Regions from separate parts of the Micromonospora sp. NPDC049044 genome, predicted to be linked through region 2. Evidence: riboswitches for the same ligand, from Rfam matches in the RefSeq annotation. Region 2 holds a riboswitch; each other region holds the start of a gene.
The links. Region 2 has a riboswitch for cyclic di-AMP ahead of AB0B85_RS06450 (C39 family peptidase). Riboswitches for the same ligand answer to the same signal wherever they lie in the genome.
Positions count from the first base shown of each region.

Region 1: another riboswitch for cyclic di-AMP. It lies ahead of AB0B85_RS02375 (hypothetical protein); the one in region 2 lies ahead of AB0B85_RS06450 (C39 family peptidase).
Region 3: another riboswitch for cyclic di-AMP. It lies ahead of AB0B85_RS10780 (hypothetical protein); the one in region 2 lies ahead of AB0B85_RS06450 (C39 family peptidase).
Region 4: another riboswitch for cyclic di-AMP. It lies ahead of AB0B85_RS29600 (NlpC/P60 family protein); the one in region 2 lies ahead of AB0B85_RS06450 (C39 family peptidase).

Region 1 is NZ_JBEZFA010000002.1:174,954-182,427, reverse strand. Features, by position in the region: gene AB0B85_RS02385 (MarR family winged helix-turn-helix transcriptional regulator) at 44-379, opposite strand; gene AB0B85_RS02380 (carbonic anhydrase) at 606-1,328, shown strand; gene AB0B85_RS02375 (hypothetical protein) at 1,386-2,405, opposite strand; cyclic di-AMP (ydaO/yuaA leader) riboswitch at 2,410-2,540, opposite strand; gene AB0B85_RS02370 (YibE/F family protein) at 2,707-4,077, opposite strand; gene AB0B85_RS02365 (copper-translocating P-type ATPase) at 4,477-6,432, shown strand; gene AB0B85_RS02360 (metal-sensitive transcriptional regulator) at 6,439-6,735, opposite strand; gene AB0B85_RS02355 (copper ion binding protein) at 6,831-7,040, shown strand; gene AB0B85_RS02350 (hypothetical protein) at 7,054-7,474, shown strand, end outside.
Region 2 is NZ_JBEZFA010000006.1:34,027-41,500, reverse strand. Features, by position in the region: gene AB0B85_RS06460 (hypothetical protein) at 1-147, shown strand, start outside; gene AB0B85_RS06455 (hypothetical protein) at 282-1,052, shown strand; cyclic di-AMP (ydaO/yuaA leader) riboswitch at 1,337-1,478, shown strand; gene AB0B85_RS06450 (C39 family peptidase) at 1,709-2,557, shown strand; gene AB0B85_RS06445 (alpha/beta fold hydrolase) at 2,691-3,437, shown strand; gene AB0B85_RS06440 (CDP-glycerol glycerophosphotransferase family protein) at 3,470-5,158, opposite strand; gene AB0B85_RS06435 (bifunctional cytidylyltransferase/SDR family oxidoreductase) at 5,193-6,710, opposite strand; gene AB0B85_RS06430 (ABC transporter ATP-binding protein) at 6,856-7,474, opposite strand, start outside.
Region 3 is NZ_JBEZFA010000010.1:89,431-96,904, reverse strand. Features, by position in the region: gene AB0B85_RS10795 (alpha/beta hydrolase) at 1-427, shown strand, start outside; gene AB0B85_RS10790 (AAA family ATPase) at 536-2,650, shown strand; gene AB0B85_RS10785 (cation diffusion facilitator family transporter) at 2,759-3,676, shown strand; cyclic di-AMP (ydaO/yuaA leader) riboswitch at 3,788-3,919, shown strand; gene AB0B85_RS10780 (hypothetical protein) at 3,976-4,992, shown strand; gene AB0B85_RS10775 (hypothetical protein) at 5,193-5,699, shown strand; gene AB0B85_RS10770 (SRPBCC family protein) at 5,918-6,385, opposite strand; gene AB0B85_RS10765 (PfkB family carbohydrate kinase) at 6,571-7,474, shown strand, end outside.
Region 4 is NZ_JBEZFA010000049.1:13,350-20,823, reverse strand. Features, by position in the region: gene AB0B85_RS29640 (hypothetical protein) at 1-188, shown strand, start outside; gene AB0B85_RS29635 (transcriptional regulator) at 178-531, shown strand; gene AB0B85_RS29630 (hypothetical protein) at 657-1,160, opposite strand; gene AB0B85_RS29625 (NAD-dependent epimerase/dehydratase family protein) at 1,376-2,308, shown strand; gene AB0B85_RS29620 (hypothetical protein) at 2,373-2,651, opposite strand; tRNA gene AB0B85_RS29615 (tRNA-Gly) at 2,824-2,897, opposite strand; gene AB0B85_RS29610 (pyridoxamine 5'-phosphate oxidase family protein) at 3,221-3,784, opposite strand; gene dcd (dCTP deaminase) at 3,884-4,462, shown strand; gene AB0B85_RS29600 (NlpC/P60 family protein) at 4,525-5,565, opposite strand; cyclic di-AMP (ydaO/yuaA leader) riboswitch at 5,579-5,714, opposite strand; gene AB0B85_RS29595 (N-acetylmuramoyl-L-alanine amidase) at 5,949-7,474, shown strand, end outside.

The DNA.
Region 1 (7,474 bases), on a different contig from region 2:
GATTACCGCTGCGCCCGGTCCGGTAGCGGCCCGGCGACGGGGGTCACGTCTCGGGACCGACCTCGGTGTCGGGCTCGTCGGCGAACAGGGCCAGCAGGTCGCCGACCTGGCGGTCGGCTTCGGCGGGGTGTCGGAACCGGCCGGCCGGGTTGAGGGTGTATTCGTTGCGCCGTCCGACCCGGGTGCGGTGCAGGTAACCGCCGGCTTCCAGGTCGGCGACGATCGCCTGCGCGGCCCGTTCGGTCACCCCGACCTCGGCCGCTACCTCGCGGAGCCGGGCGGTGGGGTTGCGGCCGATGGCCAGCAGCACGTGCCCGTGGTTGGTGAGGAACGTCCAGTTCCGCCCGCCGCCGGTCTCGCCCGTCGGGGTGCTCGCCATCGTGTGACCGCCTCTCCGGGCGTCCGCCCTGACCCTGGGAGTCTCGCCCCCCGTGCGTCAGGTGGATTACCCAGGGTGCGAACCGACGTCAACCTATGAAATCTAAATCACGCATCCCTTGACGCATCTTAGGGTGCGTGTGACGGTGGAGCCCGAGCCAGCGCCGCCGCCGGCCCGGCTGACAAGCCACCTGACCAGGCCAGACGCGTGAAGACGAGGTGCGGGGATGAGTCGTGCTGGAACTCCCGACGGGCAGCCGGGTCCGCAGCGGAGCGCCGACCGGGCGCCCGCACTCAGCGAGCCGGTCCGGGCGTACGCCGAGCTGACCGCCGGAAACGTGCGCTTCGTCAGCGGCGCCCCACGCCACCCCAACCAGGACGCCGGGCACCGGGCCGCCGTGGCCGACGGGCAGCACCCGTTCGCGGTGATCGTCGGCTGCTCCGACTCCCGACTGGCCGCCGAGATCATCTTTGACCGAGGGCTGGGTGACCTGTTCGTGGTCCGCACGGCCGGGCACACCACCGGCCCGGAGGTGCTCGGCAGCGTGGAGTACGCGGTGGCCGTCCTGGGCACCCCCCTGGTGGTCGTGCTCGGCCACGACTCGTGCGGGGCGGTGCAGGCGGCGCGGGAATCCGTCGCGACCGGCACCCAACCGGCCGGGCACCTGCCGGCGGTGGTAGATGCAGTGCTGCCCAGTCTGCGTCGGGCCGAGGCCGAGGGCGTGGACGACATCGACGGCATCGTCGACATCCACATCGCGCAGACCGTCGAGACGTTGCTCCGGCAGTCGCCGGTGCTGGCCGCCGAGGTGGAGCGGGGGCGCTGCGCTGTGGTGGGCGTGTCGTACCGGCTCGCCGCCGGAGTGGTGCGCCCGGTGGCCGCCGTGCCGGCCGGCTTCGCGACGCTCGGCGTGCCGGCCGGGTCGGCTGACCCGGCTGCTGCCGCCTGACCTGCCGAGGGCCGCCCCGCAGTACGCGGAGCGGCCCTCGGCAACAGGTGGCGCGGGTCAGAGCATCGACATGTGTACGTGGTCGGTGTGGTTCGACGGTCCGCTGTAGGACTTCCAGCCGGTCGCCGGGAACCAGATCTGCCGGTTCCAGATCACGTAGTAGATGCCGAGCCGGTCGGCGTTGCGGATGAGGAACGCGGCCACGTTGTTGCCGTACATCCGGGTGTCGTTGTTGTGCCACGGGCTGAAGCCGCTCTTCTGCAACGACCAGTCGCAGGCGCGGCCCTTCGGGTGCTCGTACGGTCCACCGTTGCGGTGACAGCCGACGAACCGGTTGAATCCGGCGGCCTTGACTTCCTTGTACGCGTGCAGCGTCCGCGGCGTGACGCAACCGGACGTGGTCGGGTCCTTCTCGCTGCAGGACTGCGGCTTCCAGTCACCGTCGGCGGTGCGACCCGGGCCGATCTTGGCGACCTTCGAGGTGGCGTCGACCAGGCCGCCGGTGAAGCCCTTGCCGCCGACCAGGGCGAGCGCCTTGTCGGCCTCGCTCTTGCGCTTGGCCATCACGGCGGTCTGCTTCTGCTGCTCCCGGACCTCGGTGTCGAGGAGCAGTTTGGCCTGCTCGGCGCGGGACTTCGCCGCGTTGACCTCGGCGAGCTTGTTCTCGTTCACCATGTTGATCTCGTCGAGCATCGCGGCGCGCTGGACGAACGTGTCCGGGGCGTCGCTCTCCAGCAGCATCGCGAGCGCGCCGATCCGACCGGTCCGGTACGACTGGGCGGCGATCTGCCCGACCTGTGGTGTCAGTGCGTCCAGGTCGGCCTTGGCCCGGTCCACCTCCAGCGCCAACTCCAACTGCCGCTTCTTGGATTTGTCCAGCTTGGACTTGGCGGCGGAGTAGTCGCGGTTGACCTGCTCGATGAGGTCGGTGATGAGCTTGGGCTCGTCGTCCTCCTCGTGCCCGGATGGTGTGGGGGTCGTCGGAGCGGCGTGGGCCGGGAGAGGCCCGGCGAGCACGGTCAGTGCGGCGATCACGGCCACCACGGGTGTCAACCAGCGGCGTAGGGGTGCCGTCACAATGTTCCCTTCCCTCGACCGCCGACCGGGTTAGCTGACGGGTTCGGGGCGGAAGTGGCCCCTACCGCTGACGCGGATTCACCCCACACACCTGGGTCCCCGGCTCGCCGGTTGGCGATTGGGCGGTGGCACCGCAGGCGCCGCTTCGCGCCTTCATCGGTAACCGGCAGCGAGGTTACCCGAGAGTCGACTCGGTGAGCTACGCCTGGATGCCGACCAAAAGTGTCATTTCGCCATAGCGTTTGGTAACCAGTGACGCGGTTCTCAGGGGGGAGACCCGATCTGGTCACGCTGAGGAGTGTCACCATGCCGTATCCGTGCTCCTGTTCGACTCCGGCCACCCGTCGGTGGCGGTGGATGCGGGCCGGGTCCGCGTCTCGTCCGGCTCGTCGGATCGCGCCGTCCGCGGCGCGTTGAGGGCGGCAAGTGCCTCCGCCGGGTCCGGTTGGGGGCGCGGCCCGGGGGCGTCGCCCGGCGGCGTGGCGTCGACACGTCCGGCCGTGGTCACGATCGCGGCCAGCCCGGTGGTCAGTGGCACGGCGGCGATCAGCCCGAGTGTGGCGACCGCGCTGCGGACGATTTCCTGCGCGAGGAACTCGCTCGTGAGAATCTGCCCGATCGGCCGCGAGTCGGCGGTGAGCAGGAGCAGGAGGGGCAGCGACGCGCCCGCGTACGCCAACACGATGGTGTTGACGGTGGAGGCGATGTGCGCGCGGCCGACGCGGGTCGCCGCCCGGTACAGCTGTATCCGGGTCAGCCCGGGATTGGCGTTCGCCAACTCGGTGACGGTGGCGGCCTGGGTGACCGTCACGTCGTCGAGCACCCCGAGCGAACCGATGATGATCCCGGCGAGCAGCAGGCCGTGCAGGTCCACGTCACCCTGGAACATCGACAGTGTCGTCGCCTCCTCACTGCCGAAGCCGGTGAGGTGGGTCGCCGCGGTGGCGATGGTGGCGAGCGCGCCGGTCAGTACCAGGCTGCCCAGGGTGCCGAGCACCGCGACCGAGGTCTGCGCGGTGACGCCGTGGGTCAGATAGAGCACCACGAACATGATCAGGGCGGCGCCGACCACCGCCACCAGCAGCGGTGATCTGCCGGCACCGATGCCCGGCAGTACGAAGGTGAGCAGGATGGCGAAGCTGGCCGCCAACCCGCCGAGCGCGGCCAGCCCCCGCCACCGGCCGAACGCGACGATCGCGGCAGCGAAGACCACCGCCAGCCACACGAGGGGAGTGCCGCGCTGGTGCTCGGCGATGTTCCAGTTGCTGGTGGCGGGATCGGTAGGGTCGGTCAACTGGACCAGGATGACCTCGTCGCCGACGTCCACCCGTGGTGCGCCCGGACCGTCGGGCACCGGTGTCCGCACCTGCTGGCCGGCGGCGGGGCCGTCGTCCACCCGGACGTCGACAGTGCCGCACGGCCCGGCGCCGGTCCTGGGTGTGTCCTCGGGGCTCGACGGCAGCGGCGGGCACGGCTCGGTCACCACGCGGGTCACCGTGCCGGCGTAGCGCGGCACGTCCGCTCCTCCGTCGGTCTGCGTCGCTCCTCCGCGCGGCCAGAGCAGTGCCGCGGCGAGCACTGTGGCGACGAAGAGGGGCACCACCGTCACGACGAGGATCCGTCGCACCCGGGGCGGGGCGGACGGCGCGGGACGGGCGTGGTCGGAACCCAAGTCGAGACTCCCAACGATCCGGTGCGGGATACGTGTCAGCGGGCCGCGCGGTTCACCGTTTCGACGCGAACGCGCCGGACGGCGGTGCGGTTCGCTGCCTGCCGACCGCCTGATCACTGACGGTCAGTGCGCGGCCGGTCGGCCGCGTCACCACGCCGTCGCGGCGTCCGGATGTGCGGCGGCATGCGCAGGGCGATCATGGGAGATGCTAGTCAGCCCACCGGGAGGTTGCCGGGCGCGCCGGAGCGTCGAGCGGCCGAACCGCCCGCGTGGTGGCCGTCGGGCCGGCATGTTGGAAGCATGTCCGCTCCGACCCCACCCGAGCACCCACAGCGCGCTGCACCCGTGCCGCACGAAAAGCACGCCGGACACGACAAGCACGCCGGGCACGATCCTGCCATGTTCCGCCGCCGGTTCTGGGTCTGCCTGGTGCTCACCGTCCCGGTGGTGCTGACGAGTCACCTCGTGTCGGATCGGCTGGGCCTGGCCGGAGGCGCTGGCTCCTGGGTGGGGCCGGTGCTCGGCTCGGTGGTGTTCTGGTGGGGCGGTTGGCCGTTCCTGGTCGGTGCGATCCGGGAGGTGCGCGACCGGGCGCCCGGGATGATGCTGCTCGTCGCGATGGCGATCACCGTCGCCTACACCGCGTCCCTGGCCACCAGCCTGGGTGCCTTCGACCTGGACTTCTGGTGGGAGTTGGCAGCGCTGGTCACCATCATGCTGCTCGGGCACTGGCAGGAGATGAAGGCCATCGGGCAGGCCCGGGGGGCGCTGGCGGCGCTGGCCGCGCTGCTGCCGGACGAGGCGGAACGGGTGGCGGCGGACGGCCGGATCGAGGTGGTGCCGGTGACCGTGCTGCGGCTCGACGACGTGGTGCTGGTCCGGCCGGGGGGTCGGGTGCCGGCGGACGGCCGGGTCGTCGGCGGTGGCGCCGAACTGGACGAGTCGATGATCACTGGCGAGTCGCGACCGGTCGCGCGGTCGACAGGTGACCGGGTGGTGGCCGGCACCGTCGCCACCGACTCGGCGATCCGGGTCCGGGTGGAGGCGGTGGGTGAGCAGACCGCCCTCGCCGGCATCCAGCGGATGGTCGCGCAGGCCCAGGGCTCCGGCGGGCGGGCCCAACTGCTTGCCGACCGGTTCGCCGCCGCGCTGTTCTACCTGGCAACCGGCACCGCCGTGCTGACCGTGCTGGTCTGGACCGCGCTCGGTCAGCCGGACCAGGCGGTGGTCCGTGCGGTCACCGTCCTGGTGATCGCCTGTCCGCACGCGCTTGGTCTCGCCATCCCGCTTGTCGTCGCGCTCTCCACCGGCCTCGCCGCGCGGTCCGGGATCCTGGTGAAGGACCGGTTGGCGTTGGAACGGATGCGCACCGTCGGCGCGGTGCTCTTCGACAAGACCGGCACGCTGACCCGGGGTGAGCACGGGGTGACCGACCTGGTGACGGCGGCGGGCGTCGGACGGGACGAGGTGCTGCGGATCGCGGCGGCCGTCGAGTCGGACAGCGAACATCCGTTGGCCCGGGCGATCGTGGCGGCGGCCGAGCCCGGTGGCGCGGCCCGGGCCGTCGGGTTCCGGTCCCTGCCGGGCCGCGGTGTGCAGGCGACAGTCGACGGCACGGAGTACGCGGTGGGCGGGCCGGCTCTGCTGCGGGAGCTGGGTCTCGTGCTCCCCGCCGACGTGGCGGCGGCGACCGGGCGGTGGTCGGCGCGGGGTGCCGCGGTGCTGCACCTGGTGCGGCTGCCGGCGGCGGTGCTCGGTGCGTTCGCGCTTACCGACGAGGTACGTCCGGAGGCCCGGCGCGCGGTCGACGAGCTGCGTGCCGAGGGGATCCGGACCATCGCCATGATCACTGGTGACGCCCGGCCGGTGGCCGAGGCGGTCGCCGCCGACCTCGGCTTCCGGCCCGGCGTCGACGAGGTCTTCGCCGAGGTGTTGCCGGCCGAGAAGGACGATCGGGTGGCCGAGCTTCAGCGGCGGGGGCTGGTGGTGGCGATGGTCGGCGACGGGGTGAACGACGCGCCGGCGCTGGCCCGGGCGGACGTGGGCATCGCGATCGGGGCGGGCACCGATGTGGCGATCGAGTCCGCCGGGGTGGTGCTGGCGTCCTCGGACCCGCGCGGGGTGGGCGCGGTGGTCCGGCTGTCCCGGGCGTCGTACCGGAAGATGCGGCAGAACCTGGCCTGGGCGGCCGGCTACAACGTGGTGGCGTTGCCGCTGGCCGCCGGGGTGCTGTCCGGGGCCGGTGTGGCGTTGAGCCCGGCGGCGGCCGCGGTGCTGATGTCCGCGTCCACGATCGTGGTGGCGCTCAACGCGCAGTTGCTGCGCCGGGTCCGGCTCGGGCCCGCCCCGGACTGAGGGCGGTCAGCCGCGCTTCATCAGCCGGCCGACCGCCGCCATCATCTCGTTGGCCATCTCGTCGGCCCGGCCTTCGGCGGCGCCCTCGTGCATGCAGTGCCGGGCGTGCCCGTCGAGCAGCCCGAGGGCCACCTTGTCGAGGGCGGCCTGGATGGCGGAGATCTGGGTGAGCACGTCGATGCAGTAGCGGTCGTCGTCGACCATCTTCTCGATGCCCCGGACCTGCCCCTCGACGCGGCGGAGCCGCGCGAGCAGCTGGTCCTTGCTGGCGGTGTATCCGCGGATCGGGGTGGGTGCGGTCATGTCGGCAAGGATAGCGTACCCCCAGGGGGTATGGTACGGTCCTATCTCGTAGAGATACCCCCACCGGGTACCGGTACCGCGAAGGAGACGATCCGATGGTCAACACGACGTACCAGGTGCAGGGCATGACCTGTGGGCACTGCGTCAGCGCGGTGAGCGCCGAGGTCGGCGCCATCGCCGGCGTACGTGACGTCCAGGTCGACCTCGCCGCCGGCCGGGTCACCGTCAGCAGCGATGAGCCCCTGGACACCGCGGTTGTCCGGGCCGCCGTCGACGAGGCCGGTTACGACCTCGTCGACGCGTGATCGGCGGGCCGGCATGCGCACCGTGACGAAACTGGCCGGGTTCGCCGTCGGCCTGGCGGCGGTCTTCGGCGCGACGTACGGGGTCGGCCGGGTGGCCGATCGCAGCACTGTGGTCGAGGGCCGGCACGACGGCGAGGCCAGCCCGGCGGCGGACGAGCACGCCGAAACGGCCGACCGGTTCCCCGGCGGCCTGCTCGTCTCCCAGAGCGGCTACACCCTCGAACCGGTCGACGCCCCGGTCGGCGAGTTCGCCTTCCGGATCGCCGGCCCGGACGGCCGCCCGGTCACCGGGTACGAGGTGGCACACGACAAGACGATGCACCTGATCGTCGCCCGCCGGGACCTCTCCGGTTTCCGCCACGTGCACCCCGACCTGGCCCCGGACGGCACCTGGCGGGTCGACACCCCGCTGACCGGCCCCGGGCAGTGGCGGG
Region 2 (7,474 bases):
TGGTCGCTCGACGCGCAGCCGACGCTCCCCGAGGGTCTGGGTGCCGCCGCGACCGCCGCGCTGCCGGTGCGCCTGGCCGGGCCCGACCGGCGGTCCCTCGTCGACGCCTCCAGCGGTAGGACACCCCGGGGTCCACCCGGGCGCTGAGCCACCGGGGCAGGCGCCCCGTCGCCGCACCCTGTCGATCCACCAGCTCCGCCTTCCCGCCGATCCGTGGCCCGCCGTGGCCCGCTGGCCGGCGGGGCTCCCCATCGCTCTGTTTCCTCCGCGAGGTGCCGACCATGGAGACCGCCGTCTTCTACCAGTTCGTAACCGAGGTGCCGCAGGCCGCTGCGATCTGGTCGGCCCTGCTCCTGCTCGCGCTGGGCGTGCTGGCCGTGCTTGTCGCCCGGCCCGAACGGGACCGGCCCACCGACGACCCGTCCCCGGCCGCACCGACGGCGCGCGAGGTGGCCGCGGCCGAACTCCTCGACAGACGCCGGTACGCCGAGGAGGTCGCCGTCGCCGCCGCTGGCGCGGCCAGGACGGCCCAGCGGCGACGCGATGCCTGGCTGACCAGTCAGGAAGCTGTGGAACGCGCCTGGACGCGGTACGACGAGGCGGACACGGCCGCCCGCCGCTTCGCGGGTTGCGGGGCGCTACCCACCCCGGACACCCCCCGCACCCCCGCTGAGTACGCCGCCCGGGAGCGCTACCTGCACCGCGCGGCGATGGCGGCGTACTGGCGTGGCGACCTGAGCATGGCCCAGCTCAGCGATGTGTTCGGACACCGGCGGGGCTGGGACCCCCGGCGGCACCCGGTCGAGCAGGAAGCGCTGCTCAGTCGGTCGATCCGGGAGGAGAGACGGGCCGACTACCAGGCCGCCGCCGACGCGGAGCGGGCCCTGTGGCGGGCTGCGGAGTTGGCCGCCGAGTCGGCGCGCAGCCTTGCCGAGGAGGCCGCAGCGGCAGCGGCCCGGCTGCGGCCGAGTCGGGCGCCCGCGCGCCGGCTGGTCCGCGGGGCGGTGCGTCCCGCCGTCGTGGCACGCTGGCGCCCAGCCCGTGTGGGTTGAGCCCGATCCGTTATGTGAGCCCGCTCACGGGATTCCAGAATCGGGCGTCCGGCACGTTCGGCTCGATTGTTCACGGCGTTCTGGCCGCACTCTCGGCGACCTGTCCGGTTGTGGCCCGTAGGCGTCGCCGTAACCGCTTGTCCCATCGAGTCACGTCATCGGCAATACGCGCAGAAATTGCCGTGCAGTTTCGGGTTTACGCAGGTGGGCCTGGCTTGGCACCGTGTGGTTGGGCCAGTAGTGTCGTCCCGTCCGGTGCGGTAATCGATCGCAAGACGCGACGCCGCGCCGACCCGCTCAATCGTGATGAACGAACCGGGGACCCATCAGTAAGTCCGGGGTGAATCCGCGAGCATCGGCCCGCGGTAGGGCGATCTTCCCGCCCGAATCCGTCAGCTAACCCGGTAGGCGGTGTCGGAAGGAGTTCCATTCTCGTGCAGCACCTCCCCACCCCTCGGCTGTTCCCTCGCCTCCACGGCGCAGCGGTGCCCCCGCTCATTCGTCAAGCGACGGTGAGCTGACCCCCGGGTCATCGCCTAACCGCCCGGCCCCGCCGGGCGTCCCCTGAGCGGTTCACCATCCGCGGACCACAGTCCGCGCGCTGGCGCCTGCCCGGATGCCGGTCCGGCCCCCGGTGTGCCGCTCTCCCCCCGACCGTGGAGGACCCCGTGAAGCACACCCTGCAGCGTCAGCTCCGTCGCATCGCGACCGAGCGCCCGTACCAGATCATCGCCGCCTCCGCCGCGGCCCTCGTGATCGCCGGCACCACCGGCACCCTGCTCACCACCGCCGACGACGCGCCGGCCGACCAGCGCACCGCGACCACAGTCGCCGAGCTGCGCAGCGACGTCGCCGCCTCCCGTGGCGAGGTGCGCGACGCCTCCCCGTCGGCCACCGCAGCGCCGACAAGCGCCGCCCCGGCCACCAGCGCCGCCGCGCCCGCCGCCAAGGCCACGAGCAACCCGGACCTCACCCGTAAGCCGACGCCGCCGAAGCCGCCCGCGACCAAGGTGCTCGACTACGAGTACCAGGCGCAGAACACCTACTACAACTGCGGTCCGGCGGCCACCCGTAACGCGCTCAGCGCCGCCGGGATCGACCGTACCCAGGAGGAACTCGGCGCCGAGCTGGGCACCACCGAGATGGGCACCAACTCGGCCGAGGACACCACCCGGGTGCTCAACGCCGAGGTGAAGGGCTCCCCGTACCGGACCCGGATGTTCGCCGGCGCGCCCAGCCCGGCGCAGATGGACCGCCTCCAGGCCGATGTCGTCAAGGCCATCACCGACGGCCGGGGCGTTGTCGCGAACGTCGTCGGCGACGCCACCGACACCGACGGCGGCTGGCACTCCTACGGCGGCGGGCACTACATCGCCGTCGTGGGTTACAAGGACAACGGCCGTACGGTGCGCATCGCCGACTCGGCCAACGCTGCCGACCCGTCGTACTGGATCACCACCATCGACCTGGCCAACTGGATCGCCAGCCGGGGCTACTCCGCCTGACCCGGGCACGCTGGACCGCAGCGGGCGCCGTCCCCCACAAGGGGCCGGCGCCCGCTGCGTCTTCCACGGCGGTCCGCGGTACGCCCCGTCGACGACTCTCGTACCGGGCCGGGAACCGTGGGAGACTGCGGCCGTGGTGGATGAATCGGGTGGTCACGCCGGTCGAGGGCCGGTCCTGCTGCTGTTGCACGGGATGGGCGCGACCGGTGACGTGTGGTTGCCCTGGGCGCCGCATCTGGCCCACCACTGGCCCGGTCGGTGGCTGGCACCGGACCTCGCCGGTCACGGCTGGGCGTCGCCGCTGCCGTCGTACTCCTTCGCCGGCTTCGCCCAGCGGATCGCGCAGGCACTCGCCCCCGACGACCGGCTCGTCGTGCTCGGGCACTCGCTGGGTGGCGTGGTCGGCCTCGCGTTGGCCGCGCGCGACGCCGGGATGCCGGTGGACGCGGTGGTCGGGTTGGGCATCAAGGCGCTCTGGTCACCAGCCGAGCTGGAACATGCCGCTGAGCTGGCCGCCCGCCCGGTGAGCTGGTTCGCCAGCCGTACCGAGGCGGCCCGTCGCTACCTGCGCGTCTCCGGGCTGACCGGTCTGCTCCCGCCGGACCATCCGGTGGTGGACGCCGGCCTTCGTCAGGTCGACGGTCGCTGGCGTCTGGCCATGGACCCGACCGCGTTCGCCGTCGGCGAGCCCGACCTGGCCGCGCTGCTCGCGGCCACCGACGTGCCGGTGGTGCTGGCGCGCGGCGAGCACGACCCGATGGTCACCGACGAACAACTCAAGGAGTACGGCGTACCGGTCGCCACGTTGCCCGGGCTCGGGCACAACGCTCACGTGGAGGACCCAGCGGCCGTGTTGGCGCTGCTCGACCCGTACCGCTGAGCGTCCCGGGGCGGGTGGGCCGACAGTCCGGGTCAGGCCAGAGGGGAGAGCTGCCGGGCGCGCTCGGCGGCGGGGTCCTGTGTTGCCGCCAGTTCCCGGCGGGCGGCGGTCAGGAACGCGTCGGCGTACGCCTCGGCGGGGAAGTCACCCAGGTAGCGTCGGCGGGTGGCCCAGCGCTCCGCGGCCAGCGGATCGGTGTCCAGCAGCGCGGTCAGCATGTCGTCCAGGTTGGACAGATCCCGGCGCAGCACGTAACCCGACGCGGCAAGCGGGAACCGTTCGGCGAACCGGTCACCCTCGTCGCCCATGTCGGTGACCGCGTACGGCTTGCTGGAGTAGAGGTAGTCCGAGATCACCCCGGACACGTCGGAGACCAGCGCGTCCGACCGGTTCACGCACTCGGTCAGGCTCAGCTCGCGGGCCGCGGCACCGACGACGTGCTGGCGGCCGGTGCGGGCCCGATCGGCGACGAGCAGTTCGGTGAGCCGGCCCAACTGGCGGGCCGAGGCCGGGTTCTGTGTCGTGTACGGGTGCGCCCGCAGGATCACCGTCGCGCCGCGCTCCAGCAGCCGACGCAGCAGCCCCTCGGCCACCGGCAGCGAGCAGTAGTCGGCGTCGGCGTGATGCCCGGTCCACGTCGGGGTGTACAACACCGTGGGGTGCGCCATCCCCGGCTCCGGCTCGGACCGTACCTGGATCGACTCGACCTGCGGGCGGCCGACCACCACGAACTTGTCCGCCGGGATCTGCACCCCGGCGCGGGCGTACCTGTCGATCGCGGCCGGGCCGGCCACGAAGATCCGGTCGAAGATCCCGGACACCGGGTTGGCGCTCGGCGCCTTGTCGCTGTCGCCATGGTGCAGCTGGACGTGGGTGAGCTGGGTGAAGCGGATGCAGTGGCTGTTCTTCGCCCCGTGGTTGACGTAGAACGCCACACGCAGGCTCGGCACCAGCGCCTCGTCCATCGCCCGCAGGGTGGGGCAGTAGACCACCGGCGCGTCGGTGGCGGCGGCGATCGGGGCCAGGAACTCCGGTTCGCGCAGCACCACCAGGAACGGCCGGCCGATCCGTTCCAGGTACGGCAGCCACATGGTGACCTGGTATTCCGAGCCGGGCGGCGCGGAGAAGTAGAGCAGGAACTCCGGCTGGTGCCGGCGCAGCGCCCGAGCCACCGGCCCGCCACCGGCGCCCGGCCGGAACCGCCGCCGGGCCAGGTCCAGGGCGACCACCCCGGTGCCCGCGCCGACAAGCAGACTCACTGCCAACGCCACGCCGGCCGGCAGGGTGAGGGCGGCAGCGAGCGCCAGCACGGCGAGCAGCCCGAGCAGGGCGGTGCCGAGCCGGTCGGCGAGCAGCGGCGTCCAGGCGCGGACCGGCAGGTTCGCCGTGCGGACCTCCAGGTTGCCGGCGGTACGCAGAGGCCCCACCAGCAGCACCAACCCCAGGAGGACCAGGGCGGTGGCGACGAGCGTGAGGTTGAACCCGTCGTCAAGACGCCGGGAGTAACCGACAAGGATCGCGGCGGCGATGAGCGTCGTCTCCGCGACCAGGTCGGCGGTGGGTCGGATCCGCTGTTCGGCGGCCGCGGCGGCCAACGCGGCGACGGCCAGCGCCAGCCCCCAGCCGGTGGCGCCGGTGAGTGCCAGCACGACAAAGGCCAGCACGGCCAACCCGGTGCTCAGGCACCGGGCGGCCAGCTTTCGGACCAGGTCGCCGCGCATGTTGCTCCGTTCGTGGTTCCGCCGCCGGTCGGTGTCAGCTCGTCGACGCCGCGCCGGCCGGCGCCGCGACCTGACTGGGCCCGCTCTGGGCCGGCACGCTCGGCGTGGGCCCGTCCCCGGGTGCCCGGCGTACGTCGATGACCTGACCGGTCAGGTCGGAGATCAGCACGTCGAGTGACGACTGGGCGACGGCCTCGGCGGCGAGCAGGGTGTGCTCCGGCTCCTCGCCGAAGGCCCGCGTGCGCATCGGCGTGGCGGTCCGCTCCGGGTTGATGCAGTTGACCCGGACGCCCACGTCGGCCCACTCGTCGGCGAGCGCCTGGGTGAGGTTGACCAGGGCGGCCTTGGTGGCCGAGTAGAGGGCGTAGCGGGCCCGCCCCCGGGTGTAGGAGCTGGACGTGTAGAGCAGGAGCTGGCCCTTGGTCTGTTGCAGGTAGGGCAGCGCCTGGCGGGCGATGGTCACCGGGCCGACGAAGTTGACCTGGAGCACCCGGTCCATGGTCTCCTCGTCCATCTCGGCGAGTTCGCCCCGCTCCAGGATGCCGGCGGTGACCACCACGTGGTCGATCCGGCCGGTGGCCTCGAACGCGGTAGTCAGCGCGGCCTCGACGTCCTCGGCACGCTCGACGTGGGTGCCGGTGCTGGAACGGCTGAACGGGAAGACCTGGGCGCCGTAGCGCCGGGCCAGCTCGGTCAGCTCGTGGCCGATGCCGTAGCTGCCGCCGAACACCACGATGGTGCGGCCGGTCAGCTCCTCGCTGTAGCTGCGGTGGTCGGTCAGCCGGGGCGCCTGGGCCGCGGCGAGCTGGAAGAGCTTGTCGGCCAGGTGCACGTCGACCGGGTGGGTGACCTTGATGTTCTCGTCCGAGCCGTCGATCACCCTGATCGGGGTGCCGGGCAGGTAGCGCAGCACCACGCCGCAGTCGTCGGTGGCGGCGAAGTTCGGGTCGCCCTCGGCGATCCGGTACGCCTCCCGGATGGTGGGGGAGCGGAACGCCTGCGGGGTCTGCCCCCGGCGCAGCCGGGACCGCACCGGGATGTCGGTGATGCAGTCGTTCTCGTCCACCTGGATGATCGTGTCCGCGGACGGGATGGCCACGTCCACGGCGTCGTAGGTCCACAGCGCGTTGACGCACTCCCGCACGATCCGACCGCTGAGCAGTGGGCGTACCGCGTCGTGGAAGAGGATGTTGCAGTCCTGGGGGCCGACCGCGTCAAGCGCGATCCGGGTGGTGGCGTTGCGGGTGTCACCGCCCTCGATCACCTTGGTGACCTTGCGCAGGCCGGCCTTCTCGACGATCTGCCGGGCGTCGTCGACGTGGCCGGTCGCCATCAGCACGATGATCTCGTCGATCTCCGGTGCCGCCTCGAAGACCGCCAGGGTGTGCTCGATGATCGGCTTGCCGGCGATCTTGAGCAGCTGCTTGGGGATGCCGAGGCCCAGCCGGGTCCCGGTGCCGCCGGCCAGGATCACGGCCACCGTCCGCGAGGGCCGCCACGGCGTCGGGTGCTCCGTTGCGGCGTCCGGGCCAGTGGTCTGGTCCTGCGTCATTGCCGGATCCTCACTCTCAGGGATGCGTTAACGGAAGGTTCCGCCCGAGCGGCGACGGAATGAACCTTAACGCGCGGATCGCGCCGCCCCAACGCGGGCGACGCGGTCCATGGCGCCGTGTCGATGCCGGACGTTCGCCGGCGCTCTACTTGCTGTTCGCGTACGCCTCGTAGGCCCGAATGACCTCGTCGGTGGGCCCGTCCATCCGCAGTACGCCCGATTCCAGCCAGATCGTCCGCTCGCAGGTGTCCCGTACCGAGGAGAGCTGGTGGCTGACGAGGAACACAGTGCCCGCGCCCTCGCGCAACTCCCGTACGCGCTGCTCGCTGCGCTTGCGGAAGCCCTTGTCACCGGTGGCGAGCGCCTCGTCGATGAGCAGCACGTCGTGCTTCTTCGCGGCGGCGATGGAGAACCGCAGCCGGGCCGCCATGCCGGACGAGTACGTCCGCATCGGCAGGCTGGCGAAGTCGCCCCGCTCGTTGATCCCGGAGAATTCGATGATCCCGGCGGCCTGGTTGGCCACGTCGTCCGGGTGCATGCCCATCGCCAGGCAACCGAGGGTGACGTTGCGCTCGCCGGAGAGGTCGTTGAGCAGGGCGGCGTTCACGCCCAGCAGCGACGGTTGCCCCTGGGTGTGGATCGCCCCCCGGTTGACCGGCAGCAGGCCGGCGATGGCCCGCAGGATGGTGGACTTGCCGGAGCCGTTGCTGCCGATCAGCCCGATCGCCTCGCCCCGGTACGCGGTGAACGAGACACCCTTGACC
Region 3 (7,474 bases), on a different contig from region 2:
AGCGCCCCGGGCGCTGCTCAACGCCCTGCAACCGAGCATCCGGTGGATGCTCTTCGGCGACCGCTGCGAGCCGGCGGACATCCGGCTGGTGACGTCCGCGGTGGCTCGGGCCTCGCTGCGGTCGATCGGCGGGTTCCGGGCCTCCATCGGCACCCAGCACCGACTGGACACCCTCGCCGCGTTGGCGCACCTGCCGGCCGCCGCCCTGGTCGGCGACCGGGACCGGCTGACCCCGCCGCCGTGTGCCGAGTCGATCGCGGCGGCCCTGCCGGCCACCGAACTGACCGTCTGCCCGGGCGCCGGGCACATGTTGATGATGGAGCGGCCGGACGAGGTGACCGCGGCACTGACCGGCGTCCTGCGCCGGGTGCTCGCCGAACCGACGCCCCGCCGGCACGGCACGACCGCCGCCGGAACGGGTGTCTGAGCGCGTTCGCGCACCTCGCGCGTCGCGGGCCCGGCCTGGGGCCGTACCCTTCTGCGGTTGGCTTGCGCGGTTCCCGCCCCCTGCCGGCGACCTTCGAAGGAGCGTGCGTTGACCGACCAGACCGGCCTTGAGCAGGAGATTGCCGTCGAGCAACGACACCTTGACCGGGTGTACGCCCGATTGGCCGAACTGCGGCGCTCGGCGGTCCGGGCCGAGCGTGACGGCTACCGGATGGCCCGGGTGGGCACGTTCGGCGCGTTGGTCGAGCGCGACGCGATGGTCTTCCACGCGGCGCAACGGCGGCACGTCCTGGACGCCGAGTACGAGGGGTTGGTCTTCGGCCGGCTGGACCTGCGCGACCGGCAGGTGCTGCACGTGGGGCGGCTCGGGATCCGCGACGAGGACGCCAGCACGCTCGTCGTCGACTGGCGGGCGCCCGCCGCCGCCGCCTTCTACCAGGCCACCCCGGCGCAGCCGCTGGACGTGGTGCGTCGCCGCACGATCCAGTCCCGGGCCGAGCGGGTCACCCGGATCGAGGATGACCTGCTGGACCCGAGCGCGGCCCCGGAGGGGATGACAGTCGTCGGCGACGGCGCGCTGCTGGCCACCCTGTCCAAGGCGACCGGCCGGGGCATGCGGGACATCGTGGCGACCATCCAACGGGAGCAGGACGAGGCGATCCGTTCGCCCGGCTCCGGGGTGACGATCGTCGCGGGCGGTCCGGGCACCGGTAAGACCGCCGTCGCCCTGCACCGGGCGGCGTTCCTGCTCTACTCCGACCGCAGCCGCTACGCCGGTGGCGGGATCCTGGTGGTCGGCCCGTCGGGGGTGTTCGTCGAGTACATCGCCTCGGTGTTGCCGTCGCTCGGCGAGGACACCGCCACCCTGCACTCGCTCGGCACTCTCTTTCCGGGGATGACCGCCACCCGTACCGACCCGCCCGAGGTGGCAGCGGTGAAGGGCTCGCTGCGGATGCGCCGGGTGCTGGAACGCGCGGTCCGGGACGCGGTGCCGGGCGGCCCGGGTGAGCTGCGACTGCTCTACCGGGGCACGCTGCTGCGGTTGAACCGGGACGAGCTGGACCGGATCCGGGACCGCGCGCTGCACCGCGGCGCCCGCCGCAACGAGGTGCGCCGGGCCGGCTTCGACGGCGTGTTCGGCGCGCTCTGGGCGCAGGCCCGCGAGGTGGGCGTTCGCCTGCCGGAGCAGCGGACCTTCGAGGCGGAGATCGCCGAGCGGGCCGAGTTCCGGGAGTTTCTCAAGGCGTGGTGGCCCCGGCTGCACCCGCGGCACGTGCTGGGTTGGCTGGCCCGGCCGGAGCGGCTGCGCCGGTACGCTGCCGGGATTCTCTCCACCGACGAGATCCGGCTGCTCGGCGCGGCGTACCGGAGTCTGGACTCCGCCGGGTTGACCATCGCCGACATCGCGCTGCTCGACGAGTTGGACGCGTTGCTCGGCAAGCCGGCGCAGCCGGCCAAGGCCCGCCGCGACCCGTTCCAACTCGCTGGCGGCGTACGCGAGCTGAGCACCGCGAGCGACAGGCAGCGCGCGGCCCGAGCGGCGGCCCGGGAGCGCCCGGAGGACTACCGGGAGTACGCGCACGTGGTGGTGGACGAGGCGCAGGACGTCTCACCGATGCAGTGGCGGATGGTCGGGCGGCGTGGCCGGCTGGCCTCCTGGACGGTGGTGGGTGACCCCGCGCAGACCGCGTGGACCGGTGATCCGGAGGAGCTGACCCGGGCTCGGGACCAGGCCCTGGGCCGGCGTAAGCGACACGACTTCACGCTCACCACCAACTACCGCAACTCGGCGGAGATCTTCGCGGTGGCGGCGGCGGAGATCCGCCGGCTCTACCCTGACCTGCCGCTACCGACCGCCGTGCGCTCCACCGGGGTCGATCCGGTCGAGCTGGTGGTGCCCGCGACCGGGTTGGAGACCGCCGTCGTGAAGGCGGCCGCCGGGCTGCTGGCCGAGGTGGAGGGCACGGTCGGGGTGATCACTCCGGTCCCCCGCCGCGACGAGGTCGCCGGTTGGCTCGACGCGCTCGACGCGCCGCGCCTGCAGGTGGTGACCAGCCTGGAGGCCAAGGGCATGGAGTACGACGGGGTCGTGCTCGTCGCCCCGAGCGAGATCCGGGCCGATCCGGGCGCGGGGGTACGCACCCTGTACGTGGCGCTTTCCCGGGCCACGCAGCGGCTCACCACAATCGATCCGACCGACTGATCCGGGGCAAACCTGCCTGCTGGGCCGGTGGTCTACCTCATAGTTGCATACATAGCGATGTGAACATACATTTGACCGGGCCCCGACCGGCGGCGGAAGGTGGATCTCGTGGGCGCAGGTCATGACCACCACCATGGGTCGGTCGCCAATGCCGCACACCAGCACAGGGGCCGACTCTGGGCGGCGTTCGGGCTGCTCGCCACCCTGATGGTGGTCGAGGCGGTGGCCGCCCTGCACACCGGCTCGCTCGCCCTGCTCTCCGACGCCGGGCACATGTTCACCGACGTGCTCGGCATCGGCATGGCACTCGCCGCGATCACCGCGACCCGGCGGGCCACCGGCGACCCGCAGCGCACCTTCGGGCTCTACCGACTCGAGGTGCTCGCCGCGCTCGCCAACGCCGTCCTGCTCTCCGGCGTCGCCGTCTACGTGCTGATCGAGGCGATCCGCCGATTCGGGGACCCGCACGAGGTCGTCACCGGACCAATGCTCGCGGTGGCCGTCCTCGGCCTGCTCGCGAACATCGTCGCCTTCGCCCTGCTTCGCGCCGGCGCCCGGGAGAGCATCAACCTCCAGGGCGCCTACCTGGAGGTGCTCGGCGACCTGCTCGGCTCGTTGGGCGTGATCGGCGCGGCGCTGCTCATCGCCGGCACCGACTGGTGGTGGGCCGATCCACTCGTCGCGGTCGCCATCGGCGCGTTCATCCTGCCGCGCACCTGGCGGCTGGCCCGCGCCGCCGTCCGGATTCTGGTCCAGGCCGCCCCGAAGCACCTCCAGGTGACCGCCGTGCATGACCGACTGGCCGCGGTCCCCGGCGTGGTCGAGGTGCACGACCTGCACGTCTGGACGCTCACCTCGGGCATGGACGTGGCGTCCGCGCACCTGACCATGGCACCCGACGCGGAGGTCGGCGCGGTGCTCACCGCGGCGCGTACCGCCCTGCACGACGACTTCCGGATCGAACACGCGACGTTGCAGATCGAGCCCGGCGCCGCCACCGGAGCGTGCGGCTCGATCGAGTGGTGACAATTCGTTCGTGACGACGCACGCACCGTCCGTCACAACGGCTGCAGCCGCCCCACCGGCACCGGTAGGCTCGGTCCCGGCCTCCACCAGGCGGCGCCCTCCAGGCGCCGGTGGCGGTCGCCGCCTAATCGCCCAGCCGGGCGAACCGGGGAACCACGTTCCTGGGGTGCATCCGCGTCAGCGGTAGGGATCTTCCGTCCCGAACCCGACAGCTAACCCGGTCGGCGGCTGACGGAAGGACATGCGCAGTGGCACCAGCACGACCACCCGCCGCCCGACTGGCGGCCCTGATCGTCGCGATGTTCGCCCTCGGCGTCGCGCTCCCGGCCGGCACCGCCTCGGCCGCTCCCCCGACCGGCCTGCGGGCCGCCGCCGCCCCCGACTCCGACGAGGAGGGCGGCACCCCCTCGCTACGCGCCCAACTTGAGGCCGCCAGCAAGGGCTACCTGGACGCGAAACGCGCGCTGGACACCTCCGTGCAGCGGCAACAGCAGCTCGCCACCCAGCTGAAGACCATCGAGGTCGAGCTCGCCCAGCGCGACGGCAAGGTCGGCCAGATCGCCGACGTGGCGTACCGCACCGGCCGGCTCGGCACGGTGTCGGCGCTGCTCAACAGCAACAGCCCGGAGGGCTTCATGGACCGGGCCGCCGCGCTGGAGGCGGTGGCCGCCAACGAGGACCGGGTGCTGCGCGATCTACTCGCCACCAAGGACCAGGCCAATCGCACCCGGGCCGCCCTGAACGGCGAGATCGTCGAAGAGCGCAAGCAGGTAGCGGTGATGGCCAAGCGCAAGGACCAGGCCGAACGGGCGCTGGCCGTGGCCAACGCCCCCAAGCCGCAGACCACCGCCGACAGCGGTTCCAACCGGGGCACCTCCACGGCGAACGCGAAGGCCGCACCCCGCAACTCCGACGGCTCCTGGCCATCCGAATCGTGCAGCGTCAACGACCCCACCCCCGCCAGCGGCTGCATCACCCCGCGCACCCTGCACGCGCTCAACCAGGCCAAGGCCGCCGGCTTCACCAGGTACGTCTCCTGCCACCGCCCCAGCGGCTCCGGCGAACACCCCAAGGGCCGGGCCTGCGACTTCGCGGCCCAGAAGGATGGCTTCGGCGGCAACGCCACCGGCGGCGACAAGACGTACGGCAACAACCTGGCCGCGTACTTCATCCGCAACGCCGACCAGCTCGCCGTGCTGTACGTGATCTGGTACCGGCAGATCTGGCTGCCCAGCAGTGGGTGGAAGTCGTACAGCGGCGCGGGCGGCACCCCGTCCACCGACCACACCAACCACGTACACCTGTCGGTCTACTGACCCCCGGTGTCCGGCGGGTGATCCACTCGTGTTCGCCGACTCCGGGGTGTCCGGTCAACGGGATACCCCGGAGTCGGTGATGTCGTGTTGACCATGCGGGCGGGCGATGCCGTCGCCGGGGCCGGCTACGTCGCCGGGCGTACCCTGGATGACGTCGGCGGTCGGACGACCCGGCCCGGGTCGGCGGGCAGCATCGCGGTATGCCTCGGATCCCACCCACCACCCGCAAGGGCCTGCTCGCACTGCATCTGGTCACCTCGCTCGGCTGGCTCGGTGCCGACCTCGTGCTCCTCACCCTCGGCATCGCCGTGCAGCGTGGCGCCGACCCGGCGGTGGTCTACCCGGCCATGGCGCTGGTCGGCACTGTGCTGTTCGCGCCGCTGAGCGTCCTGGTCTGGCTGGTCGGGGTCGCCAGCGCGCTCCTCACCCCGTGGGGCCTGTGGCGCTATCGCTGGGTGCTGGCCAAGCTCGTGCTCACCACCGTGATGGTCGGACTGGTGCTGTTCCTGCTCACGCCGAACCTGCGGCACGCCGGTGCGGTGGGCGCCGCCCTTCCCACCCGGGACCGCGCCGACCTGGTGATCGCCCCCGCCGTCTCGACCAGCCTGATGATCATTGCGACGGTGCTGTCCACCTACAAGCCCTGGGGCCGACGTCCCGTCGCCCGCCCCGCCCGTGAGAGCACCCCGGTGACCACGCCGCACTGACCCGCGCCGCGATGCCGATGGCGCGACGATCGCGCTGCCCCGGCCGCGCCGCGATGTCCATGCTGCGACGACCGCGCTGCCACGACCGCGCTGCCACGACCGCGCTAGAACCTGGATCCGGTGGCATCCTCCCGCCCACAGGCCACTACATCCACGATCGAGCACGATCATGAGCTGGGCCGCGAGGGCGGGGGTGGGCTGGTCGAGGCGGGGTGGGGTCAGGACGAGGGTGGGGGGTCGCCGGCGCGGTCGAGGGCCGGGCCGAGCCGGGCGGCGAGGGCGAGGTGCGCGGAGCGCGCCTGGCGGAACGCGTACCGGAACAGTGGCGTCGGCGCGGTCAGGGTGATCTCGACATCGATCCGGACCAGGCCTTCCGACTCGGCGCGCAGTCGGGTGTGGTTGCGCACCGTGGTGGCGGGCCACTGGCGGGCCACCGTGACGATCTCGTCGGCCTCGCTGATCAGCACGTCCGCGTGGTACGTGGTCCGGAAGCGGAGCGGGCCGGCCACCAGCCTGTCGTTGATCGTGTAGCTGGCCCGGGCACCGGGTCGGGGCGGCAGTTCCCGGACCCGCACGATCAGCGGATGCAGCTCGCCCTGTCGGGTCAGGTCGCTGAGCAACGCCGCCGCCTCGTCCGGCGAGCACCGGGCCTGGACGGTGTAGCCGAAGGTATCGCTGCTGAGCACACGTCTCCCACCGTCGTTGTCGCACGATCGTCCCGTACCGATGTCTGGCTGGCAACGCCCGACGGCCGCCGATGTCGGGCCAACACCTGTCGATGGGAGGCCGCGTCCCCAGTTGTCCCATTAGGGTCGGTTAGTGAGGATTCACCCGACCGACTGAAGGGCGACAGCATGAGTGGCGACGACGGATGAGCGGGCACGTGATGGTCTTCGCGCCCACCCCGCAGCTCACGGTCACCGTGGACCAGCCGAACGACCACCCCGAGCTGCACCTGCACCCCGGCGGGCAGGGCGTCTGGCAGGCCCGGATGGTCATGTCACTCGGTGTCGACGTGGTGCTCTGCGCCGCCCTCGGCGGCGAGATCGGGCAGGTGCTGGAGCCGCTCCTGGTGAGCGAGGGAGTGGACCTCAAGGTGGTGGTCCGTGACTCCGGCAGCGGCGGGTACGTGCACGACCGCCGGGGCGGCTCGCGCCAGGAGATCGCCGACGTACCCGGGCAGCCGCTGAGCCGGCACGAGTTGGACGAGCTGTACAACCTGGCCCTCGGCGAGGGCCTACAGGCCGCGGTGAGCGTCCTCAGTGGGCCGAACGAGCCGTGGCTGGTCCCGGCCGACCTGTACCGGCGCTTCGCCGCCGACCTCGCCGCCAACGGCGGCCGGGTGGTCGTCGACCTCTCCGGTGATCACCTCGGCGCGGTGCTGGAGAGCGGCGTGTTCTTCCTCAAGGTGAGTCACGAGGAGCTGATCCGCGACGGCCGCGCCCGCAGCGACGACAGCCTGGAGCTGACCCGGACCATGTACGAACTCCACGCCGCCGGCGCCGAGACGGTGGTGGTGAGCCGGGCCGAGCAGCCAGCGCTGGCGCTCATCGACGGGGAACTGTTCGAGGTCGAGATGCCCCGCCTGGAGGCCGCCGACCCCCGCGGCGCGGGCGACTCGATGACCGCCGGGGTGGCCGCCGTCGTGGCCCGCGGCGGGGACATCCGGACCGCCATCCGCACCGGCGCCGCCGCCGGGGCGCTGAACGTGACCCGGCACGGTCTCGGCACCGGACGACTGGACTCGATCACCGGCCTGGTCGACCGGGTCCGGC
Region 4 (7,474 bases), on a different contig from region 2:
TGGTAGTGGCCACGGTCTACGTCGCGGCAATCGTCCTCGTGACCATCTACTTCCAGACCGCCGACTTCGAACCGGGGGACCTGAACCGCCACAGCTTCCTGCTGGCGGCCCTGCTGCCCGCACCGATCCTGCTCGTCGGCGGCGGCATCGCCCTGCTCAACACGATCAGAGGTCGGCGTGACCAGTAACGCGGCGGCCGGCGGCCCGGGCAACGGCGGGCACCCGACGAACGGGCTCAGCGACACCGTCCACCAACGCAACCGGCTCGGCATCCTCACCATCGCGGCGGAGGCCGACCGGGTGGAGGTGGCCTACCTGCGCGACGCCCTCGAACTCACCGCCGGCAACCTCTCCCGACACCTCGCGGTGCTGGAGGAGGCGCAACTCATCCAGATCGAAAGGGGCTATCACGGGCGCCGGCCCAAGACCTGGATCAGGATCACCGCGCAGGGGCAGGCCGCGCTTACCGCCGAGATCGAGGCCCTGCGGGAACTCCTTCGACGCCACCAGGGGTTCCGGGCCGGCACCTGACGGCCAGCCGGGGCCGGGCCGCAACAGCCGGAAGACCACGTGGTGCGAGCGTTCGCCGCACTGGAGGAGCTGACCACGCCTGCGGCGTCGAGGCCGCAGCGCGCGGTGTCACCGACCGGCCAGCGCTAGCTGTCGGTGCCGGCGCCTGCGTCGAGCGCGCCACTGGCACCTGCCCGCACCCGGGTGAGGAACGCCAACACGAGCAGCAGCACCGCGCCCCCGGCACCGATGAGAATCGCGTACGGCGCGGCGACGTCAAGCACGCTGATCCAGGTCGGCGTCGTGTCGTCGTGGACAATGCCCAGTTGGTTCGGGTCGCTGCCGTCGTTCGGCGTGGCCAGCACCCCGGCAGCGCCGTAGGCGGCGAGCACCCCGCAGACCCACGCGATGACGCCCGGCCACCTCGATCCGGCGACGGCGACCCGCCGTGCCGCGATCCACAAGATCGGCAGCAGCACCGCCGTCAGGACCAACCGCAGGTAGGCGAAGACTTCCTCCATGAGGGAGGCGAGCGACCCGCTCATGCTGCTGCCATAGTTGAACAGCTCGTTGAAGTGCACGAGGTCCCAGACCGTCCCGGCGGCACGGAGCAGCAGCCCGACGCTGAGCACGGCAATGGGGAGCGGCATCCAGGTGAGGTGCTGTCGATCTCGGGGTAGCGCGCTAACCGTCACGGCGACCAATCTATAAGGCAGTTGTCAGTAGAGGGTGCCACCGTCGACAGTTCATGCCATGCCGGGCAGCACCTATCGGCCACTTAACCGACCTTTCCGGGCAGTGCGCCTAGTGGCCGCTGCTGGCAGGCCGACCACTGGCGCGTCGCCCGCCATTCCAAGGAGGGGTCATGCACGTGTTGGTGCTGGGCGGTACCCAGTTCGTCGGCCGTGCCATCGTGACGACGCTGCTCGATGACCACGAGGTCACCGTACTCAACAGGGGTTCCAGGCCTTTGTGGGATCCGCGGATTCGGCAGCTCGTCGCGGACCGCAACGACGCCGCGCAGCTGAGGGAACTGAACCTGGCGGGCTTCGACGCGGTCGTCGACGTCTCGGGCACCGAACCTCATCATGTCACCAATGTGCTCGCGGCCCTGCCGGAGCCTCAGCAGCTGCGCTATGTCTTCATCAGCTCGGCCGCCGTCTACAACCGGTCGGTGGCGTCACCGCCGTTCCAGGAGACCGACCAGGCCGACGGCGATGCCATCTGGGGCGGTTACGGCGAGGCGAAAGCGGAGTGCGAGGCCGCGCTGCGAGGCGCCTGCGACACCGGTCTGACCGTCCTGCGGCCGCCCTACGTCTACGGTCCGCACAATCCGGAGCCGCGCGAGCAGTTCCTGTGGGCTCGCTTCCTGGCTGGCCAGCCGGTCTTCGTCCCCGGAGACGGTGGCACCCGCATCCAGTTCTGCCACGTCCAAGCGCTCGCCCAGGTGGTGGCCGCCGCGTGCGCGGGCCAGCTGGGTGCGGGAACGTTCAACGTGGGCGAGCCGGCCAGCTACACCCTGCGCGAGTACCTCGCGATCCTCGGGGAGGTCGCCGGAGTACGGCCCACGGTGGTCCCCGCCCCGGACCCCTCCGTCCGCGCGCGTGACTACTTCCCGTTTCGCGACGCAGAACTGGTGCTCGACGTGAGCCGGCTCGCCACGCACGTGCTGGTGAACCACGACGACCTGGTCACCGGTCTGACCAAGACGCTCACCTGGTTTCGCGAGAACGGCGACATCAGCGACGAACCGACCGCGCAGGAGTTGGCCTGGCGAGCCACGACCCGATGGCAGTAGCGGGCAGCGAACCTTCGCGCCGGAATTGGCCCGGTCCAATGGCGCGCGAGACCCCTCGAATCGCCTACCCGCCGCTCGGCGTTCCGCCGTCACTTCCGTAGGCCGCATCCGCCGCCAGACCATCGTTGCCGCCACCGCCCTTGCCGCGAAGCGTGCCCCGCCCAGTACGACGCCCATCCCGAGCGATTTGGCGGGTAGCGGCCCGTGCCGCCCGCAGCACCGCCTCCCGGTCCTGCTGCGAAGCAGCCTGCCTTCGCCGTCGTACGAACATCGTCACCAATGCGGCCAGCCCGCACACCAGCGCGAGGAACAACAGCCCCGATGCCGCCCAAACGACAGTCATGCCTGGACGGTAGATGGTGCACCCAAGGCATGTCATCGGTCAGGCAGCGGTGGAGGCCTTACCGGATCGGGGCCGCGCTTCGACGTCGCCGGCATCGTCCAGCCGCATGATCCTCGACCGTGAACATCGAAGGCCCTGGCCGGGACTGTCGTCCTGGCCAGGGCCTTGATCGTGGAGCGGGTGACGGGAATCGAACCCGCACTGTCAGCTTGGGAAGCTGATGTTCTGCCATTGAACTACACCCGCAAGCGGCACCACTGTACCCGAGTCGTCGAGCCTGTGCACCCAGGTACCCCGGCCCGCCGATTGTCCGCGCGCCGCTCCGCCTCGGCCGGCCCACGTTGATCCACTCGGCTTCCTGAAAGTCGGGGCATCCGAGCGGCCGGGATACCGCGACTTCACCAAAACCGAGTCGATCACCCCCGGCAGCGACCCACGAGGCGCGGCTCGCGGGCGGCACGGCACGGCACGGCCTCGCGGGCGGCACGGCGCGGGCGGCGCAGGGCGGGCGTACAGACGGTGCCGGCTCCGTCGGGGACGGAGCCGGCACGGACTGTCTCTGGTCGTGGTCAGGCGGCAGTGCACTGGACGTCACGGCTGCGGCGGGTCGGGCGGGACTGCGGGACGGCGAGCGGCGCGGCGGCCGTCGTCGGCGACGGGGCGTGCGGGTCGAGCCAGACCCGAACGGCCGGCCGACCCGGCGCGAGGCCCGGAATGCCGGCGGTGTGCTGCTCGCGACGGGTCAGCATCGCCACGTCGACGGTGAACTCGAACAGTTGCCAGTCGACCCGTGGCTCGGCGCGGGCGCCCTGGGCCAACCGGGCGACACGCGCCGGATCGGTCACCGGACGGGCACGGCCAGCCACATACGCCTCGTCGTCGCTCTCCTCCGGCGGGAACGAGTGCAGCGCGTAGCGGCCGTCGCGTTCGAGGTCACGGCGCTTCGGGGAGTCGATGATGAAGCAGAACAGGCCCTCGTCGGTGATGACCGGGGAGACCGGGTGGACCCGGGGCCCGCCGTCGGCGCGGACGGTGGCCAGGTAGCCGAAGCCCGGCCCGTACTGCTGGAGGAGAACGCGGATCCCGTCGGCGAGTCGGGGCTCGTCGGCGGCGAATTCGGACCAGGAAGCCATGCGAGCATTCTATCGAACAAATGTACGAGCAGCGACCTCGACGCGCTGGTCACCGGCACCGAATCCGGCCAGTTTTGGCAGCGCGGCTATGGTGGTCCGATGCTGCTCTCCGACCGCGACCTGGTCTCCGAGATCAAGGCCGGCACGCTGGGCCTGGAGCCGTTCGAGCCCACCCTGGTCCAACCCTCAAGCATCGACGTACGGCTGGACCGGCTGTTCCGGGTCTTCAACAACCACCTCTACACCCACATCGACCCGGCGATGCAGCAGGACGACCTGACGTCGGCGGTCGAGGTGCCCGACGGGGAGCCGTTCGTGCTGCACCCCGGGGAGTTCGTGCTCGCCTCGACGCTTGAGGTCATCTCGCTGGGCGACCAGCTCGCCGGCCGGCTGGAGGGCAAGAGTTCGCTGGGGCGGCTCGGGTTGCTCACGCACTCCACCGCCGGCTTCATCGACCCCGGCTTCTCCGGTCACGTCACGCTTGAACTCTCCAACGTGGCGAACCTGCCGATCACCCTCTGGCCAGGGATGAAGATCGGGCAGCTCTGCATCTTCCGGCTCTCCTCGCCGGCCGAGCACCCGTACGGCTCGGCGGTCTACGGATCTCGTTACCAGGGCCAGCGGGGTCCGACGCCGAGCCGCGCCTGGCAGCACTGGCGCACCTGGCCGACCCGCTGACCCCGTGACGACGAGGGCCCGCCGCGACGAATCGCGACGGGCCCTTCGGTCAACACCCTCGATCAGGCTGGGCGGCCGTAGCTGTGGATCGGGCCGTCGTCGACCTTCTTCATCTTGACCGGTTGACCGGCCTGCGAGGCGTGCACCACCCAGCCGCCGCCGACGTACATGCCGACGTGGTGGATGTCGCTGTAGTAGAAGACCAGGTCACCGGGGCGCAGGTCGGCCCTGCTGACGTTCTTGGTGACGCGGCTCTGCGCGGCGGCGTTGTGGGGCAGTGACACCCCGGCCTTCGCCCAGGCGGCAAGCATCAGCCCGGAGCAGTCGTACGAGTTCGGTCCCTCGGCACCCCAGACGTAGGGCTTGCCGATCTGCGCGCAGGCGAACTTGACGGCCGTGCCCGCGGCGCCGCCGGGATAGCTGCCGGGGCAGGGCGCCGGGCGCAACGGACCGCCACCACCGCTGCCGTACACCTTGAGGCGCAGCTTCTGCAGCTTGTCGATCTCCTCGTTGATCTGCTTCTTCTTCGCCGCCAGTTGCGCCTCGGTGCGGGTCAACTGGGCCACCATCTGGTCGAGTGGAGCCTTCTGCCCGGCCAACTTGTCGCGCAGGTCGGCCACCTCGCGGACGTCCTGCTGCTGGTTGTGCGCGAAGCGGTCGAGCAGTTCGAGTTGACCGACCACCTCACTCGGTGACCGGCTGCCCAGCACCGCGTTGACGGTAAGCACGTTCTCGCCCTTGTAGGCCCGCACGGCCAGGGCACTGACCTTGTCCATCGCGGCGTCGACCTGACGCTCGAGCGGGGCGATCCGGGCGGCCAGCGCCTCGGCCTGCCTGCGCTTGGCGGCGAGGTCGATCCGGGTGGCGTTGTGCTGTTCGATGATCGGCTCGAGCTTGTTCCAGTCGGCGTCGATCTGGCGCTCGATCTCGGCGACGGACGGGTCGGCGTGGGCCGCCGTGGCGCTGCCGGTCAGGACGACGGCGACGCCGGCCAGTGCGGCGAGCGCGGTGGTGAAGCGGGACCAGCGTGAACGCGGCACGATCGACGTCGGGCCGGCTGCTGCCGACCGCTCGGACGACGGCCGCGGGGCATGGAGTGCCACCGGGGTTCCGTACTCCTTCTTCCTGACCGCCTACCGGGTTAGCTGACGGGTTCGGGCGGGAAGTCGGCGCCCTACCGCAGTGGCTGCGGATTCACCCCGGGGGACATGGGTCCCCGGTTCGTTCGGAAACGACTCGGCGGTGTCGGTCCGTTACCGCCCGGGCTGGACGGAGCTGCTATCGGGCCGACGAATGACCAGAGTAGAGACGCTTGTTACCACTTCGCAACCCGTGCGGCCGTGACACTCCGTACCGATCGGAGAGGGTCACCGACCGTACATGAAAATTTCTTTCCCTCCTTGTCGATGGATGGAAAGGTATTGACGCGGACTCCCGGGCGGCGCGAAGGTGACCTCACCTTCACCCGCGCAATACAGGGGGTTCAATGCATCGTCCAACCCTGCTCGCCGCGACGGTGGCCGCCGTGGTCGCCGCCGCGACCACTGTTCCGCTACCTGCCAACGCCACGACCGCACCAACGACCGACCGCCAGCAGCAGTACGCCGCCGCGGCGGCCGAGTACGGCGTACCGACCGACGTGCTGCTCGGCGTCTCCTACCTGGAGTCCCGCTGGGACAGCAACGCCGGCACCCCCAGCACCAGCGGCGGTTACGGCCCCATGCACCTGACCGACGCCCGACACGTGGCCGCACTGCTGGTGGGCGGTCACCACGACACCGGTACCGAGGACCCGCGCGGCGACGACTCCCGTACCGCGCTGGCACCCGCGCCCCGGCCGGCCGAGGACCCGGCGCCACCCGCCGCCGCGTTGCAGACAGTGGACGCCGCCGCCGCGCTCACCGGCGCGACAGCCGACGCGCTGCGCACCGACGCCTCCGTCAACATCCGGGGCGGCGCCGCGCTGCTGGCGTCGTACCAGCGGGAGTTGGGCGCGCCGGTCGGCGCCGGCACCGACCCGGCCAGCTGGTACGGCGCGGTGGCCCGCTACGCCGGCGCGGACAGCGCCGACGCGGCGGCGGCCTTCGCCGACGAGGTCTTCACCACCATCGGCGCCGGAGAGTCCCGGGTGACCGACGACGGCCAGCGGGTCGCGCTGCCGGCCCGGGCGATCCGCCCGCAACGCTCCTGGCTGGACCGACTGGGTCTGCGCCGGCTCGCCCGACCGGACGGGCTGGAATGCCCCCGGACCATCTCCTGCGAGTGGATTCCGGCGCCCTACGCGGCGTTCGGCGACGGGGACTACGGCAACCATGACCTGTCCGACCGGCCCGCCCGGCAGAAGATCGAGTACATAGTCATCCACGACACCGAGGGAAGCTGGGCCACCACCCTGCAACTCGTGCAGGACCCGACCTACGTGAGCTGGCACTACACGCTGCGCTCGGTGGACGGGCACATCGCTCAGCACGTCAAGACCAAGGACGTCGCCTGGCACGCCGGCAACTGGTACGTCAACGCCAAGTCGGTCGGGTTGGAACACGAGGGCTTCGCGGCGCAGGGCACCTGGTACACCGAGGCGATGTACCGGACGTCGGCGAAACTGGTCCGGCACCTCGCGCTGCGGTTGGGCATCCCGCTGGACCGCCAGCACATCATCGGCCACGACAACGTGCCCGGCACCACCGCCGCGACCGTCCGTGGCATGCACTGGGACACCGGTCCGTACTGGGACTGGACCCACTACTTCGAACTGCTGCACGCGCCCCGGTTGGACACCGGTACCCCGGCCACCGGACTGGTCCGGATCGACCCGGACTTCACCACCAACCAGCCCGCGTTCGTCGGCTGCGTCACCGCCGGTGTGCCGTGCGCGCCGCGCGGCTCCTCGGCGGTGGTGCTGCGCTCCGCGCCGGCTGCGGACGCGCCACTTGTGAACGACATCGCGCTGCGCCCCGACGGCACCCCGAACACGATGGAGGTGTCGGACCACGGTGCCCGTGCCTCCGCCGG